Regions from separate parts of the Kitasatospora gansuensis genome, predicted to be linked through region 2. Evidence: riboswitches for the same ligand, from Rfam matches in the RefSeq annotation. Region 2 holds a riboswitch; each other region holds the start of a gene.

Region 1 (4,203 bases), 3.7 Mb from region 2:
CTCGCGGTCGCCCAACGGGCCTACGACGCTGACGTGGACATCGACGCGGCGCTCCGAGCCGCGGCTCGCGCCTACCGCGACGAGATCCGCTCCGCCGAGAGCTGAGTGTCTACGGCCAGGGGCTCGGGGAACTGCGACGCCGACCTCGGAAAAGGTGATCCGTGCATAGGTGGTCAGGCACTTTGCATTTTGCCCCGCACGCCAGATCTCCTCGCAGTTCCCCGAGCCCCTGTCTTCCGAAGCTCAGTGGGAAATGTGCACGCCCCGCTGACGCGGAATGACCTCGCTGATGGCGTCGCCGATCTGGGCGAGGAGCTCGGCCAGCGGGTCGAGGTGGTCGGGGAGTTCGGCGAGCGGGAGGATGCGTTCGCCGTCGGGGCCGGCCACGCAGAACAGGTCGATCGGGCCGAGGTGCTTCGCGGCGGTGGCCACCAGCGCCGCGACGTCGCTGGGCTGCCGGGCGTCGCCGCTGACGCCGACCACGGGGCAGCCGGGCCGGTCGAGTTCGGTGGCGAGGTCCTCGGCCACTCCGGGGCGTTGGTCGGCGATCAGCATGCCGGCGGCGCCGGCCGCCGAGAACCGGCGGGCCAGGCCGATACCTGAACCGCCTTCGAGCACCGCGATGACCACTACTGCCCCGGCTACCCGCATGGCCTGCTCCTCCCTGAGAGCTACGCCCGGTGGAGCACGCCGCACCGGCGTCCACCGAGACCGTATCGGAGGATCGTAAGCACGCCACGATCCTCCGCAAGAGCAATTACCCGCCAGGTGACCCAGCTCACTCCTGTCCTGGCAGGTTACGGTGCACGACATGCCGGACACGTACCGAAACCCCCAGCCGGAACTCTTCACCTGGGAGTTCGCCGCCGACCCCTACCCCGCGTACGCGTGGCTGCGCGAGCACGCACCGGTGCACCGCACCACGCTGCCCAGCGGGGTGGAGGCGTGGCTGGTCACCCGGTACGCGGACGCCCGGCAGGCGTTGGCGGACGGGCGGCTGTCGAAGAACCCGGCGCACCACAGCGGGCAGGCGCACAAGACCGGGCGGGTGGGCATCCCGGGTGAGCGGCAGGCGGATCTGATGACGCATCTGCTGAACATCGACCCGCCGGACCACACCCGGCTGCGGCGGCTGGTGTCGAAGGCGTTCACGCCGCGCCGGGTGGCCGAGTTCGAGCCGCGGGTGCAGCAGCTGACGGACCGGCTGATCGACGACTTCGCGGCCCGCGGTTCGGCCGACCTGATCCACGAGTTCGCCTTCCCGCTCCCCATCTACGCGATCTGCGACCTGCTCGGCGTGCCGCCGGAGGACCAGGACGACCTGCGGGACTGGGCGGGCGCGATGATCCGCCACCACGGCGGCCAGCGCGGCGGGGTGGGCCGGGCGGTGAAGAAGATCCGGACGTACCTGCTGGAGCTGATCCACCGTAAGCGGGCCGACCTGGGCGACGATCTGATCTCCGGTCTGATCCGGGCCAGTGACCACGGTGAGCACCTGACCGAGAACGAGGCCGCGGCGATGGCCTTCATCCTGCTGTTCGCCGGCTTCGAGACCACCATCAACCTGATCGGCAACGGCACCTACGCGCTGCTGCGCAACCCGGTGCAGCGCGCCCTGCTGCAGGAGTCGGTGCAGCGCGGCGAGACCGAGCTGCTGGCCACGGCGGTGGAGGAACTGCTGCGCTACGACGGGCCGGTGGAGCTGGCCACCTGGCGGTTCGCCACCGAGCCGCTGACCATCGGCGGGGTGGATATCCCGGTCGGGGACCCGGTGTTGGTGGTGCTGGCGGCGGCCGACCGCGACCCGGCCAGGTTCGCCGCGGAGAACACCCTGGACCTCGCCCGCAAGGACAATCCGCACCTGGGTTTCGGGCACGGCATCCACTACTGCATCGGCGCCCCGCTGGCCCGGCTGGAGGGCCAATTCGCCCTGGCCACGCTGCTCACCCGGCTGCCCGACCTCCAACTCGCCGCCGAGCCGGACGAGCTGCGCTGGCGGGGTGGTCTGATCATGCGCGGGCTGCGGGAGTTGCCGGTGTCGTTCACGCCGGAGATCACCGACCCGCGCTGACGGCGTGTCGGTCAGATCTGATCAGTCGTGATCTGAGTACGCATCAACCCGGACATACCAGTACGGTTTGTGGACGACTGGACGCGCAGCGTGATTTCTGTGTGATCTGTTCGACATAAGCTTGTGATCCATCTGGTCATCTGCTTACTCTCCCTCCTGTTCGCAGCTGCGAACCCCGAGCGCGGAACGCCGAATCCTGCCCGCCGCGCCGCCGGGACACCGACCAGACCCTTGGGCAGGGGCGGGGGACCCACGTACGTCGCCGTCCCCCACGGCTTGGGGTGAAGCCGCCAGCAGTGGCGGCCGGGCCACCTCCCGGTCCGAACCCGACAGCTCACCTCGCAGGCGTGCGGAGAGGGACTTCTTCATGCTCTTCACCGGTTCGGGCCGTCATCGTCGTCGTACGCAGGCCGAGAAGGTCATCGCCGTCGCGGGTGTCGCGGGCGTCGGCCTCGCACTTCCGCTGCTGAGCGCCACCGGCGCGCACGCCGCCCCGGTCGACACCTGGGACAAGGTCGCCCAGTGCGAGAGCGGCGGCAACTGGAGCATCAACACCGGCAACGGCTTCTACGGCGGCCTGCAGTTCACCCCGAGCACCTGGAAGGCGTTCGGCGGCCAGTCCTACGCCCCGCAGGCCAACCAGGCCAGCAAGGGCCAGCAGATCGCCGTCGCCGAGAAGGTGCTCGCCTCGCAGGGCCCCGGCGCCTGGCCGGTCTGCTCCGTCAAGGCCGGTCTGAGCAAGGGTGGTTCGCCCGCCCAGGTCGACACCTCGGCCGGCCAGGCCTCCCGCTCGGAGACCCGCGCCACCGCGCCGAAGGCCACCCCGAAGGCCGCCGCGCCGAAGCAGCAGACCGCGCCGAAGCCCGCCACCCCGAAGGTGGACGCGCCGAAGGTCAGCACCCCGAAGCACGCCGCCCCGGCGCCCGCCACCGGCGGATACACCGTCAAGTCCGGCGACACGCTCTCGGACATCGCCGCCGCGCACGGCCAGGACTGGCAGCAGGTCTACCAGGCCAACCGGTCCACCATCGGTGGCGACCCCGACCTGATCCTGCCGGGCCAGGTGCTCAAGCTCGGCTGACGCGACACTCCGTCAGCAGGGGCCGTACCGCTTCCGGGTGGTACGGCCCCGTTTGCGGTCATTCAGGTGAACTACCGATGAGTAGCCGGGCCACACGGTGAGACGGGACCAAGGGCAGCGTGGCCCCGGGCTCCGGTGCGGTTAGGCTCTGGTCGTAACGACAACACATCCCGCTTCCGTCAAGGAGATGCCTCGTGCCGTCCATTGATGTCGTCGTAGCCCGTGAGATTCTCGACTCCCGTGGCAACCCCACGGTTGAGGTCGAGGTCGGTCTGGACGACGGCAGCACCGGCCGTGCCGCCGTCCCGTCGGGTGCTTCCACCGGCGCCTTCGAGGCTCTCGAGCTGCGCGACGGCGACAAGAACCGCTACTTCGGCAAGGGCGTCGAGAAGGCCGTGCTGGCCGTCATCGAGCAGATCGGCCCGGAGCTGGTCGGCTACGACGCCACCGAGCAGCGGCTGATCGACCAGGCCATGCTCGACCTGGACGCCACCCCGGACAAGTCCTCGCTCGGCGCCAACGCGATCCTCGGCGTCTCGCTCGCCGTGGCGCACGCCGCCTCCGAGGCCAGCGACCTGCCGCTGTTCCGCTACCTCGGTGGCCCGAACGCGCACGTGCTGCCCGTCCCGATGATGAACATCCTCAACGGTGGGTCGCACGCCGACTCCAACGTCGACATCCAGGAGTTCATGATCGCGCCGATCGGCGCGGAGTCCTTCTCCGAGGCCGTCCGCTGGGGCGTCGAGGTCTACCACACGCTCAAGGGCGTGCTGAAGGAGCGCGGCCTCTCCACCGGTCTGGGCGACGAGGGCGGCTTCGCGCCGAACCTCGACTCCAACCGTGAGGCGCTCGACCTCATCGTCGAGGCCATCAAGAAGGCCGGCTACACCCCGGGCAAGGACGTCGCGCTCGCGCTGGACGTCGCCGCCTCCGAGTTCTTCAAGGACGGCGCCTACCAGTTCGAGGGCAAGGCGCTCTCCTCCGCCGAGCTGATCGCGTACTACGCCGAGCTGGTCGCCGCGTACCCGCTGGTCTCGATCGAGGACCCGCT
Region 2 (4,203 bases):
CCCACGCCGTCCCGCTGGTCGCCCTGCCGTCCGGCCTGTGGCGGATCGGCCTGGTGACGGGATTCCCCGACTGGTACGGCGAGCACGTGTGGACCGCCTGGGAGCGGCCGTACGTGCTGCTGCTCAGCCTGGTCTCGGAGGGCCTCGCGCTGCTCACGCTCGGACTGGTCCGGCCCTGGGGCGAGGTGGTGCCCGGCTGGGTCCCGCTGCTCGGCGGCCGGCGGATCCCGGTGGCGGCCGCGGTCGTTCCGGCGGCGGTCGGCGCCTTCCTGGTCTTCACGCTGCTCGGCTATGCGGCCCTCAACCAGCTCCTGCACCTGGTCGAACCGCTGAACGACACCGGCGAGGCCCTGCCGAACAGCGGCCCGGGCTTCTGGCTGCTGCTGGCCTGCTACCTTCCTCTGTTCGCCTGGGGGCCGCTGCTGGCGGCGGTCACGGTCGCCTACTACCGCCGCAGGCGCGGGGCGGGCCCCAACTCGGCCGTGTCCCGCGGGTTTCAGTCGGTCGGCGGCTCGGCGGACGGCTCGCGCAGCCCGGCGAGTTCGGCCTCCAGCTCGGTGACCCGGGAGGTCAGCCGCTGGACGTCCTGGACCGCCTCGAGGTAGTTCGCCTTGTGGCGCTTGGCGACCTCGCTGAGGGTGTCCACCCGGTCGGCGAAGGCGTCGCGCTCGGTGGCGAGCGGCTGGACGGTGGTGTGGAAGACCGCCTCGGCGATCCAGTCCGCCCACGCGTTGATGTGCTGGGTGCCGGCGGCGCCGCCGAGGTCGGCGTTCTGCAGACCCTGGAGCATCGCGGGCCGGATGGTCTCGGCGATCCGCTGGGTCGCGGTGGGCTGCTCGGTCATGACTGGTCCTCGCGGTCGAACGTGCCGTTGGGTAACTCCGCGACATGACCAACGGAGCGAAGGCGCACATCACCCGTAAGGATAATCGCCGCGCGCAGGCCGCTGCCCCCGGAGCCGACCAGGTCTCCGGGGGCAGCGGCCTACCAGCCGGGGCCTGTCAGACGCGACCGGCGAAGTCCGGCGCCCAGTTGGCGACGGACTCGGTCTTCACGCCCGCGCGCGGGTTGGCGGCCTCGACGTACTTGCCGCCACCGATGTAGATGGCGACGTGGTAGACGCCGGAGTTGCTGCCGTTGTTCGACCAGAAGAGCAGGTCGCCGGCCTGGAGGTTGTCCAGCGAGACCCGGGTGCTGGCGTCCGCCTGGTCGTTGGCGATCCGCGGCAGGGAGATCCCGGCCTGGCGGAAGGCCGCCTGGGTCAGACCCGAGCAGTCCCAGCCGCCGTTGCTGCTGCCGCCGTAGACGTACGCCTGGCCGAGCTTGGACATCGCGAAGTTGATCGCGGCGGCCTTGCTGCCGGTCGCCGCCACCGCGGTGGTGGCGGTGGAGCCGGACGCGGCCTTGCTGCTCTTGGTGGTCTTGGTGCCGGCACCGGCCGAGGACGAAGTCGGCGCCGGGGCGGTCGACTTCGGCGCGCTGGTGACGACGGTGGTGGTGCCGCCGAGCGCCAGCTGCTGACCCGGGTAGATCATGTCCGGGCCCTCGGTCAGGACCGACTTGTTGAGCTCGTAGAGCTTCTCCCAGCCGCCCTCGACGTTCTGGCTCTGCGCGATGGTGGAGAGCCAGTCACCGGCGACCACGGTGTAGCTCTTGGCCGCGGTGGTCGTGGTGGTGGTCTGCTGCTGCTCGGCCGCCTTGGGCGCCGGGGTGGCGGCCTTGGGGGTGGTGGCCTTCGCAGCGGTGTCGTTCGAGGAGGTGTCGACCTGGGCGGCGCCGCCGCCCTTGGTCAGACCGGCCTTGACGGAGCAGACCGGCCAGGCGCCGGGGCCCTGGGAGGCGAGCACCTTCTCGGCGATCGCTATCTGCTGGCCCTTGCTGGCCTGGTTGGCCTGGGCGGCGTACTGCTTGCCACCGAACTCGGCCCAGGTGCTGGAGGTGAACTGGAGACCGCCGTAGAAGCCGTTGCCGGTGTTGATGCTCCAGTCGCCGGTGGACTCGCACTGGGCGACCTTGTCCCAGGTGGAGACGGTGGCGGCGGAGGCGGAGCCGGCCGTGAGGCACGGGACCGAGAGGCCGATGCCGACCACACCGGTCGCGGCGATCAGACGGCGGGTGCGCTTGGACGCGCTGCTGGACAGCATGAAGATGCGTTCCTCTCCCACGCCTGCGAGGTGAGCTGTCGGATTCGGGCTGGAGTTGCCCGGCCGTGCGTGAGCACGGCTTCACCCCAAGCCTGAAATCGGTCAAATCGGACCAATTGCAGGCGACTTACCTGTGGTTCCCCCGCCCCTGCCATGGTGCGTTGCTTCGCTGCCTGTTCATCCGATGGCAGGACTCGGCGTTCCGGATGAACTGGGTCCGTGTGGCCACGAACAGGGGAGCACGTTAGGCAGACTCAAGTTCAAACCGCAAACCTCTGTGATGTGGATCATGGTTATTTTATGGAACCTTCATGATGCGGAACTGTCCGTTCCGTTGATGGATTTCGATCGAATCTGATCAAATCCCTTGCCGTCCAAGGGACTTGCCTATGCTTCAGGCGAGGCGGCCGCGGGCGCGGCCCGGGGGAGAGGTGCGCGGCACCATGCGGCACGCGAAGGGGCCCGGATCGGCCCCGGAAGGTAACGACTCGGCAAAGGCCGGGCGCAGGAAGGTACTCGGCTGGATCGCGGCCGGCACCGTGGTCGCCGCGATCGGCGTCGAGGAGCTGGTCCGGCGCACCGGCGACGCCCCTGACGTCGCCTCGGCTCCGCCGCCGCCCACCCCCGGGGCGTCCCACTCGCACGGCGAGCCGCCGCCGTCCGCCTCCCCGGAGCCCTCGCCGTCGCCCTCCCCGGAGCCGGCCAAGCCGGCCAGGCCGTGGTCGGATCCGGCGGGCTGGGGCGGCACGCTGCCGAGCCCCGCCGCCGCCGTCCGGATCGCCGACCACGTGGTGCTGGACGCCGATGCGGCCGTTGGCTCGTTGGTGGTCGAAGCAACCGGCTCGCTGACCTTCGCGGCCGACCGCTCGGTGGTGCTCAGCTCGGCGGGCAACGTCGAGGTGAAGGGCAGCCTGACGCTGGCTCCGGCCGACACCGCCCTGCTGCACACCCTGCGGTTCCCCGCCGTCGACGAACGGCGCTTCCAGGGCGGCGGCATGACCCTGGTGCCCAGCGACACCGGCCTCTGGGTCACCGGCGCGGGCTACCTCCGACTGGACGGCGCCGCCAGGACGGCCTGGGTGCGCGCCGCGGCGGCGCTCAAGCCCGGCGACACCACCATCGCCCTGGCCGCCGCGCCGACCGGCTGGCGCCCCGGCGACGAGCTCGCGATCACCCCGACCGGGGCACCGGACACCGACGGCTTCTCCGAGCGGTACGACCTGCGGACCATCGCCGCGATCAGCGGCAGCACGGTCACCCTGGACGGCCCGCTCAAGTACCCGCACCCCCGGGTGACGACCGGAGGGGGCGTCACCGTCGGGGCAGAAGTACTGAATTTGACCCGTAATGTCCGAATCGAGGGCACCGAGAAGGGCCGCGCCCACGTCCACCTGACCAGCTCACGCAAGTCCGACGTCCGGCACGCCGCCCTGCGCTGGCTCGGGCCGCGCGCCCCCGGCAAGGACCAGTGGAACGGCAAAGCGGTCACCGAGCCGGTGCTCGGCCGGTACGGGCTGCACTTCCACATGCTCGGCGACACCACCCGGGGCACCGTGGTCGAAGGCGTGGTGGTCCGGGACACCGGCAGCCACGCGTTCGTCCCGCACGCCAGCCACGGCATCACCTTCCGCAGCTGCATCAGCCACCAGACCTGGGAGGACGCCTACTGGTGGGACGGGCCGCTGGACACCCGCACCCCGCAGGGCCCGTCCGACGACATCACCTACGACTCCTGCGTCGCCTCCCGGACGCTCTTCGACCCCAACCCGCGCGGCTACCGGCTGACCGGCTTCAGCCTCGGCGCGGGCACCGGCGGAGTGGCCAGGGACTGTGTGGCGGTCGGCGTGCAGGGCGCGAACGGCGCCTCCGGCTACCACTGGCCGGAGACCAGTGAGGGTGTCTGGACCTTCGAACGCTGCCTGGCGCACAACAACCTGGAGAACGGCATCTTCGTCTGGCTGAACGCCCAACACCACCACGTGGTCGGCCAGTTCGTCGCCTACCACAACGGCGGCTGGGGCATCGAGCACGGCGCCTACCTGAACGACTTCGACTACAC
Region 3 (4,203 bases), 3.2 Mb from region 2:
GTCCTGGCTGCCCATCAGGACCAGGGCCGGGCGGGTCACCCCGGCGGTCCAGCCGATCGGCGCGGAGTCGCCGTTCACCTGCCCGCGGGTGGCGACCTTCCGGCCGGGGGTGCGCAGGGCGGCGACGGCCGCCGCCCGGTACTCGGCGAGGTCGGCGGGGCCGCCGCTCGGGTGGGCCTTCTTGAGGTAGGCGCCCCAGGCGGCGGGGAACTGCACCACCAGGGCTCCGAGCACCTTGACCATGGCGCGCTGGACGGCGGTCGGCGGCAGGTTCTCGATGAAGGCGTCGATCAGGGCGATGCCGGCCACCCTCTCGGGGGCGAGCGTGGCGGCCTTGACCACGGTGGCGCCGGTGTAGGAGTTGCCGACCAGGGCGGCCCGCTCGATGCCCAGGTGGTCGAGCAGGGCCAGGGTGTCCTGGGCGATCGCGGCGGGGGAGTAGTCGTCCCAGGCGATCGAGGACTCGCCGAAACCGCGCAGGTCCAGGGTGATCACCCGGTGGCCGGCGGTGGTGAGCAGCGGGCGCAGGTGCCGGTACACCGCGCGGGAGTCGAGCATGCCGGGGAGCAGGACGACCGGCAGGCCGGTCTCGGTGGCGGTGTCGTCGTAGGCCAGTCGGCCGCCGGGGACATCCAGGTACTGGGTGGTCAGCGTCTGCGTCATGTCCATAAAGCTAAGGCTAATAGCCTTAGCCGTCAAGGGGTGTCCGGAGTCGGAAAGCGGTGGGATAGCGTGCGAGTGATCGCACCGCACCGAACCTGAGGGGTCGTCATGCCGTTCATCAACGTCAAGCAGCTGGCCGGTCGGACCGTGGAGCAGCGGGCCGAGATCGCCCGCGAGCTCACCGAGACGTACGTCCGGATCACCGGCGTGAGCCCGGCGGCGGTCACCGTGGTGATCGAGGAGATCCCGCTGGAGAACTGGGCGGCGGGCGGGGAGACCTATGCCGCCAAGCGGGCCGGCAGCTGATCGGTTGCCGGCCCGGGCGCCGAGCGGGCTGAGCCCGGGTCAGATCCCGTCCACCCGGAACGGGTCGTGCTCGGCGAGCAGCTTGTCCAGCCGGGCCTGGTCGACCCGGCTGGCGATCTCGCCGACCTCCTGGCGGTCGCGGATCACCTTGGCGAGCGTGAACGCCGCGGTGATCTCGTAGAGCAGGCCGACCGCCAGGAAGCCGCGCATCCAGGGGTCGACCGGCAGGTAGACGATCCCGATCGCCAGGGCCGCGGTGGCCAGGGCGAAGGACAGGACGGCCTGCAGGTAGTAGGCGTTGGTGGTCCGGGGCTGCATCGAAGCGCTCATGTTCCGAGGGTCTCCAACTCCCTTGCCGGGCACCTGAGTACGGATACTCAACCGGTCGTCGCGCACCGTCACCGAGTAGCTGAGCAAAAGCCGCATTCCGGTCACGGGTCGTCAGAAGATATGGACTGCACCTCTCAAGCCGCTTGGAATCATGGGCTCCTAGGATTAACGTTTGATAACGCAGCGCGGTCGGCAACGCCGTACCAGAACGGCACCGTGCGCCGTCGCCTAATCCTCAGGACCCGCCTTCACCGGTGGGTCCGGGAGCCGGGGAACCACCGTTCCTTGGGGTGAATCGGCCGGGTCCCAAAACCCGGTCGTAGGAGACCTTCCTGCTCCGAACCCGTCAGCTAACCCGGTAGGCGAGAAGGAAGGAAAGGAGCGCGCCTCCGTGGCGTCGTCGCACTCCCAGGCACACCCTCGTACCGACTCGGGCAACCAGCTGCTGCTGGACCACCCGGATGCCGCCAGGCACCGGATGCCCCGTCAGCCCCGCTCCGGCGGTCCGCTGATCGGTGTCACCGCGATGACCGCCGCCCTCGGCGCCACCGCCTTCGCCGCCGGCCCGGCCGCCGCTGCCCCGCAGCCGCCCGCCGTCGCGGCCGCCGACTCCGCCGAGCAGGCCGAGCAGCAGCACCTGCTCTCCGCCGACCCCGGTCTGGCCCTCGCCGCCCGGATCCAGCTCCAGGCCGACGGGCAGCGCACCGCCGCCGACGAGTCCGCCCGGCTGGCCGCGGCCCAGGAGGCGGAGGCCAAGCGGGCCGCCCAGGAGGCCGAGCTCGCCGCCCAGCAGGCCGAGGCGAAGCGGGCCGAGCAGCGCACCGCGTTCACGGCGCCGACCAGCAACTACGAGCTGACCGCCCACTACGGCCAGTCCGGCTCGTACTGGTCGCACCTGCACACCGGCCTGGACTTCGCGGCCGCCACCGGGACCCCGGTCACCGCGGTCGGCGCGGGCACCGTCACCTCGGCCGGCTGGTCCGGAGCGTACGGCTACCGGGTGATCGAGACCCTGACCGACGGCACCGAGATCTGGTACTGCCACCTCTCCGCGATCGTCACCGCCTCGGGCGAGGTCGCCCCCGGCACCGTGCTCGGCAAGGTCGGGGCCACCGGCAACGTCACCGGCCCGCACCTGCACCTGGAGGTCCGTCCGGACGGCGCCGCCCCGGTCGACCCGCTGGACTGGCTGCGCGAGCGCGGCATCAACCCCTGACGCACCGTCGGACCGGGCCCGCCACCGCGCGGGCCCGGCTCCGTCAGTCGCTCTGTTCCGCCTGCGAGGCCTGCTCGGCGAGGTACGCCTCGATCTCCTCGGTGCCCGGCTCCGGAGCCAGGTCCGGGTACTCGTGCACCAGCAGGGCGGGCAGCCCGGGGACGGTCCAGTCGCCCAGCAGCCGGAGCGCCTCCTCGGCCACCGCGGCCTCGAAGCCCTCGAAGTCGCCGGACAGCTCGTCCGGCATCGGCAGGCCGAGCGCGTTCAGCCCGGCCAGATTGCGGTAGCTGCGCTGCATCAGCCGGTTCTCCAGCAGTAGCCGGGCGCCGTCGGTGGCCATCCCGATCGAGATCAGCCGCTGCCGGCCCCAGCCGCCGTCGGCGTCGATCTCGTCCAGTTCGGTCAGCGCGCCGAACGCCTCGGCCCGCTGCTCCGCCGTCAGCTCGCGGAAGCCGTCCAGCCAGGCCCGGACCGCCGCCGGGTCGGCGGTGTCCACCCCGTCCACCCGGAGCAGCAGCGTGTACAGCCGCGGCCAGGTGACCAGGTGCGGCTGCCGGAGCAGCCCGCAGAGCAGCTCGCCCTGCCAGTCCACCTCGGCGTGCAGCCGCTCCTGCCGCTTGGCGTTCAGCCGCTTGGCGGCCCGCTGATGGTCGATCAGCAGCCCGACCGCCCGCCCGTACGCGCCGGGGTCGGACGCGGGCTGCACGTACATGTAGATCCGCTCGTACAGCAGCTGCTCGACCACCGGCGAGCTCAGCTCAGGCCAGCCGTCGTGCATCCGGCCGTCGCCCAGCTCCAGCAGGGCCAGCACCGTCCGGACCGCCTCCACCGGGACGGGCTCGAGACCCTGCTCGGCCGCCCACCGGAGCAGGTCGTCGGCACGGGTACGCGGGCTGAGCCGGAGGTCGTCGTCGTTCACCCCCGTACGGTATCCGGTGCCGGGACCGCAGGCCGTTCGGCCCGGACCGGGGTGGGGTTCTCCCTACCCCCGGTCCGCCGGTGGACCTCATGTCGCCGACGGCGCCGATCGGGCACCTTTGAGGGGTGGGCAGCGAGCAGGACAACCAGACCGAGGAGCCGGTGATGACCAGTCAGACCTTCCCGTACGCCGAGCGCGACAGCAGCAGCCGGGTGCACCCGAGGTTCTGGCGGGCGCCGTTCGCCGCCGCCACCTACCGGGAGGTCGGCTTCGTGCTCGGCTCGCTGCCGATCGCGATCCTCGGCTTCACCTTCGTGGTCGCCTTCTTCTCGCTCGGCCTCGGCCTGGTGCTCACCGCGCTCGGGCTGCCGGTGCTCGCCCTGCTCACCTCGGGCTCCCGGGGCTTCGCCGCGCTGGAGCGGTACCGGGCCGGCACCCTGCTCGCCACCGAGGTGGCCGCACCCGCTCCGGTGACGCAGTCCCGGCCCGGTTTCTGGGGGGCCGTCACCGCCCGGCTGGCGGACAAGGCGGGCTGGAAGTCGGCGCTGTACCAGGTGCTGATGCTGCCCTGGAGCATCCTGAGCTTCACCCTCACCGTGACCTTCCTGGTGACCGGCTGGGTGGTCGCGCTCTACCCGGCCTACCACTGGGTGTTCGCCCGCTACACCGACTGGCCGGGCTACCGGGTCTTCGACTACACCACCGACGCCGGCGTGCACCACGAGTACTACCTCACCTCGGCCGGCGACCTCGCGGGCGTCTCGCTGCT
Region 4 (4,203 bases), 6.1 Mb from region 2:
CCGTTCGATCACCGGCGCGGCCCAGGAGTCCTGGCTGCTGGACGGGCTCGGCCAGCGCCTGGGTACCTGGGACCTGATCGGGCAGCAGGTGTTCTTCGCCCGGAACGTGAACTCCTCCGGTGCGATGAACATGGACGCCTGGGACGGGTACCGGGCCAGCCGGGCGCGGATCCAGCAGGGCATCATCGACCGGGCCGTACGCAACCCGGTCGTCCTCACCGGCGACGTGCACGCGTCCTGGGGCAACGACCTCAAGGCCGACTACGCCGATCCGTCGTCGGCGACCATCGGCTCCGAGCTCGTCTGCACCTCGATCACCAGCGGCGGCAACGGAAGCACCACCACGACGATCCCGAACGGATCGCTCAACCCGCATCTGCGCTTCTACTCCAACCAGCGCGGCTACGTCCGTACGCACATCACGCCGTCCCAACTCACCGCCGACTTCCGGTCGGTGGCGACGGTGACCGAGCACGGCGCGGCGGCGACCACCGCCCGGACCTTTGTCATCCACGACGGACAGCCGGGGTTGGCCGATGCGTAGGCTCTCCGTACTCGGCGCGGCCGTCGCCGGTTTCGCCGCGGTCCTCGCCCTGGTCACTCCGGCTTCGGCGGCGGGGCCCTCGTCCTGGGTGACCGCGAACAGCGACTCCACCGGTGACCAGGACTCCGCCCAGGTCGCGGCCAACCGCCTCGGCGACGTCGCGGTGGTCTGGGAGGACGACCGCGACTCGACCAACCCGGGCGACAACGCGCACAGCGACGTTTGGGTGCGGATGTACCGTAACGGCGTCTCGGCCTACGAGCAGAAGCTCTCGGCCGGTGGGACGGCGGGCGTGGCCTGGCGGCATCTCCAGCCCGACGTGGGGCTCGACGACCGGGGCAACGCCGTCGTCGTGTGGGCGGAGGACCCGGACGGCAACGGGCTCTACAACATCACCTACCGGGTGCTCTCCCCGGCCGGTGCGGTCCTCGGCTCCGGTCAGGCCAACGCGAGCGCCGGCGGCCAGCAGATCCATCCGCGCGTCGCGGTCGATCCGGACGGCGCGCCGGGCAGCGCCACCGCGGTCGCGTTCTCCGTGGTGTGGGAGGACATCCAGGGCACCGCGGCGGCGACGGTGAAGGCAGCCGGGTTCACGGGGACCACGACGAAGGCGTACGAGGTGACGGTCAACGCGGCCGGCGGCGCGCACCACAACCCCGACGTCGCGACCTCCGCCTCGGGTGACGCCGTCGTGGTCTGGGACGAGGACACCGACGGCAACGGCTTCTACCAGATCGGTCTGGTGAAGCTGGCCAAGGCGAACGGCACTGTCGCACTCACCCGCCGCAGTGCCAACAGCCTCGGCGGCGGGCAACAGCAACGCCCGGCAGTGGCCGCCGACTTCAACGGCGACTTCGCGGTGGCCTGGGAGTCCGATCACACCGGCACCCGTGGCGTCTGGGCCCGGTCGTTCACCGCGACCGGCACCGCCGGTTCGGCCGAGGTCGAGATCTCCAGCGTCGCCGGAGCCGGCAACCCCACTGTCGGCATCGACGACCAGCGCGACGCCGTGGTGGGCTGGAGCGTCGCCGGCACCGATCCGGCGGTCTGGGCCCGGGGCCTCAACCCCGACGGCACCTTCGCCGGCCGGCTGCCGGCCCAGTCCGTCAGTCAGGTCACGGCCGGTCGGCAGGAGCAGGTCGCGGTGGCTTCCTCTCCGTTCGGCGCGCTCGCGATCTCGTACACCGACGACAACGACGGCAACACCTTCGACCAGGTCCTGCTGAGTCTGGGGGCGACCAACTCGGACTGGTGACGGTCGGTTGATGCGGGGTGCTGCGTGGCAACGCGCAGCACCCCGCAGGCGCTGCGCGGATCGCGGCAGTACCAGGTGACGTCGGAGGGCGTCTGTGAGCTGCGCTACAGCGCCGCTCGTTGTCTTGTACGCGTCGGGGCGGCTGTTAGCCTCTTCGAGTCGCCCGCTCCGTGCGGGCCTCGCCGGTGGGACGCCGAATCCCGTCCACCCGTCGGCGGTCACTCGAGCACCGATACGGACGGGAGCGGGGGAACCAGGTCAGTTGCCTGCTGCCCCCGTCCGCCCGCGCGTACGCGGAGGCTGCAGGCTCGGGGTGAAGCCGCTCCCACAGGCGGCCGGGCCGACCTCAGGCCCGAACCCGACAGCTCACCTCGCAGGCGTCGCAGAGGACCTGTCCATGCGCATTTCTGCCACCCACGTACGGGTCGGCGCGGTCGCCGCAGCCGGCCTGCTCGCCATCCCCCTCCTCGTCAGTACCCAGGCCTCCGCCAGCGGCCCAAGCGTCGTCGAGGACCGGATCAGCCCGGCTCCGGCCGTCGCCGGCCCCTCGGTCACGGCCTCGCTCACCGTGCACTCCTCGCGCTGCTTCACGGCGGACACCGTCGGGGTCGCCGTCCGCAACGCGGCGGGCCAGCGTCTCGACTTCCCGAACGCGGCCCGGAACGTCCAGATCTGCCCGAGCGGTGTGACGATCACCACCGGCGCGCGGAGCCTGCCGGCCGGTACGTACACGGAGTTCGGCCGCTGGCGGGGCCTGGACGGCCGCTGGCACAACCTCCCCACGCACACCCTGACCGTGGGCACGGCCCCGGCCCCGGCCCCGACGCCCACCCCGGCGCCCACGCCGACGCCTGCCCCCACGCCGAGCCCCACCCCGACCCCGACGGTGAGCCCCACGCCCACGGCGACACCCACCCCGGTGCCCACGCCCACGCCGACCGCGACGCCCACGCCGACCCCGTCGCCCACCACCGCGCCCCCCGCCGGTATGCGCGCGCTGCCGGACCCGCTGTACGGCGTCACCGTCGACGACGTGTCGAACCTCGCCGCGATCGTGGACTCGTCGAGGCACCTGGCGCACATGCCGACCACCCGGATCGTCTTCGACGAGACCGAGAGCCCCAGCTCGTACACCTCGGCGGTCAACCAGCTCCAGCCGGTCAGCTACCTGATGGGCGAGATCCTGGACTCCGAGTACGTCAAGAACATCTCGGCCCAGGCGTACCACGACCGGGTCGCCCAGTACCTGAACGCCTTCGGCAACCAGGTGGACCTCTGGGAGGTCGGCAACGAGGTGAACGGGAACTGGCTGGGCAGCTACGGCGACGTCTCGACCAAGATCACCGACGCCTACCGCCAGGTCGAGGCGGCCGGCAAGCGCAGCGCGCTGACCCTCTACTACGACATCGGCTGCGGCAACGGCCCGTCGGAGCTCGACCCGCTGGCGTTCACCAAGCAGTACGTGCCGGAGGACATGCGCAACGGCCTGGACTACGTGACGCTCAGCTACTACGAGGGCCAGTGCAACAACATCCGTCCCAGCGCGGCCACTTGGACCTCGTACTTCCAGCAGCTGCACACCCTCTACCCGAACGCCAAGCTGGGCTTCGGTGAGGTCGGCCTGCCCGACGCCGCCACCAGCGGCACGCAGGCGGCGGCGCAGTCGATGCTGAACTACTACTACGGCCTGAAGCTCGACCTGCCGTACTACGTCGGCGGCTGCTTCTGGTGGTACTACGCCGAGGACATGCTGCCCTACAGCACCAAGCCCCTGTGGCAGACGCTCAACTCGGCGCTTCAGCGCTGACGTTGAACGCCGGAGGCCCGCTCCCCGATGACGGGGAGCGGGCCACGGCTGTCTGATCAGACCCGGTCGGCCGCGATCAGGAGGTACTGGAAGGAGCCGTCCTTGTAGGAGTTGATGAAGGCCTCCTCGATGCCGGTGACGAGGGAGGAGGTGGCGCGCAGCTCCCAGTAGGGCAGGGTGGTGGGGGTGAGGTCGATGATGGTCTGCGGGACCAGGCGGTTGTCGGCCATCGCGCGGAGGTACTCGCGGCGGGAGTGGATGTTGCACTCGAAGTGGGCGTTGATCTGGGAGACCCACTTGGACGGCTGGCCGTAGACCGGGTTCCAGCAGCCGGTGATGGTCACGTAGCGGCCGCCGACGGCGAGCACCCGGGCGTGCTCGGCGAACAGGTCCTCGAGGTCCACGTACATGCTGGACTCGTTGTTCCAGGAAGCGGCGGCCTGGCCGGTCTCGAACGGCATGTTGAGCATGTTGGCGACCCGGGAGCGGACCGCGTGGTCGATGCCGAGGTCGCGGGCCCGCTGGTTGCCGAAGTCGGCCTGCTTGGCGGAGAGGGTGACGCCCTCGACGGTGCAGTTGAAGCGCTGATGAGCCATC

The links. A riboswitch is a leader RNA that binds a small molecule or an ion and turns the genes downstream of it on or off. The one in region 2 is predicted to bind cyclic di-AMP.
Region 1: it holds a riboswitch for cyclic di-AMP, as region 2 does, so the genes downstream of both, F4556_RS13885 (LysM peptidoglycan-binding domain-containing protein) here and F4556_RS30840 (transglycosylase family protein) in region 2, are expected to answer to the same signal.
Region 3: it holds a riboswitch for cyclic di-AMP, as region 2 does, so the genes downstream of both, F4556_RS15810 (M23 family metallopeptidase) here and F4556_RS30840 (transglycosylase family protein) in region 2, are expected to answer to the same signal.
Region 4: it holds a riboswitch for cyclic di-AMP, as region 2 does, so the genes downstream of both, F4556_RS37525 (glycoside hydrolase 5 family protein) here and F4556_RS30840 (transglycosylase family protein) in region 2, are expected to answer to the same signal.

What each region holds. Positions count from the first base shown of each region.
Region 1 is NZ_JACHJR010000001.1:3,165,328-3,169,530, reverse strand. Features, by position in the region: gene F4556_RS13900 (nucleoside triphosphate pyrophosphohydrolase) at 1-105, shown strand, start outside; gene F4556_RS13895 (SDR family NAD(P)-dependent oxidoreductase) at 244-651, opposite strand; gene F4556_RS13890 (cytochrome P450 family protein) at 812-2,071, shown strand; cyclic di-AMP (ydaO/yuaA leader) riboswitch at 2,283-2,433, shown strand; gene F4556_RS13885 (LysM peptidoglycan-binding domain-containing protein) at 2,439-3,152, shown strand; gene eno (phosphopyruvate hydratase) at 3,347-4,203, shown strand, end outside.
Region 2 is NZ_JACHJR010000001.1:6,846,361-6,850,563, forward strand. Features, by position in the region: gene F4556_RS30830 (hypothetical protein) at 1-605, shown strand, start outside; gene F4556_RS30835 (hypothetical protein) at 497-844, opposite strand; gene F4556_RS30840 (transglycosylase family protein) at 1,002-2,144, opposite strand; cyclic di-AMP (ydaO/yuaA leader) riboswitch at 2,150-2,315, opposite strand; gene F4556_RS30845 (hypothetical protein) at 2,588-4,203, shown strand, end outside.
Region 3 is NZ_JACHJR010000001.1:3,621,954-3,626,156, reverse strand. Features, by position in the region: gene F4556_RS15825 (alpha/beta fold hydrolase) at 1-669, opposite strand, end outside; gene F4556_RS15820 (tautomerase family protein) at 772-969, shown strand; gene F4556_RS15815 (YiaA/YiaB family inner membrane protein) at 1,009-1,299, opposite strand; cyclic di-AMP (ydaO/yuaA leader) riboswitch at 1,515-1,679, shown strand; gene F4556_RS15810 (M23 family metallopeptidase) at 1,691-2,515, shown strand; gene F4556_RS15805 (hypothetical protein) at 2,559-3,434, opposite strand; gene F4556_RS15800 (sensor domain-containing protein) at 3,560-4,203, shown strand, end outside.
Region 4 is NZ_JACHJR010000001.1:698,141-702,343, reverse strand. Features, by position in the region: gene F4556_RS03250 (alkaline phosphatase D family protein) at 1-544, shown strand, start outside; gene F4556_RS03245 (hypothetical protein) at 537-1,799, shown strand; cyclic di-AMP (ydaO/yuaA leader) riboswitch at 2,017-2,194, shown strand; gene F4556_RS37525 (glycoside hydrolase 5 family protein) at 2,197-3,606, shown strand; gene F4556_RS03235 (geranyl diphosphate 2-C-methyltransferase) at 3,663-4,203, opposite strand, start outside.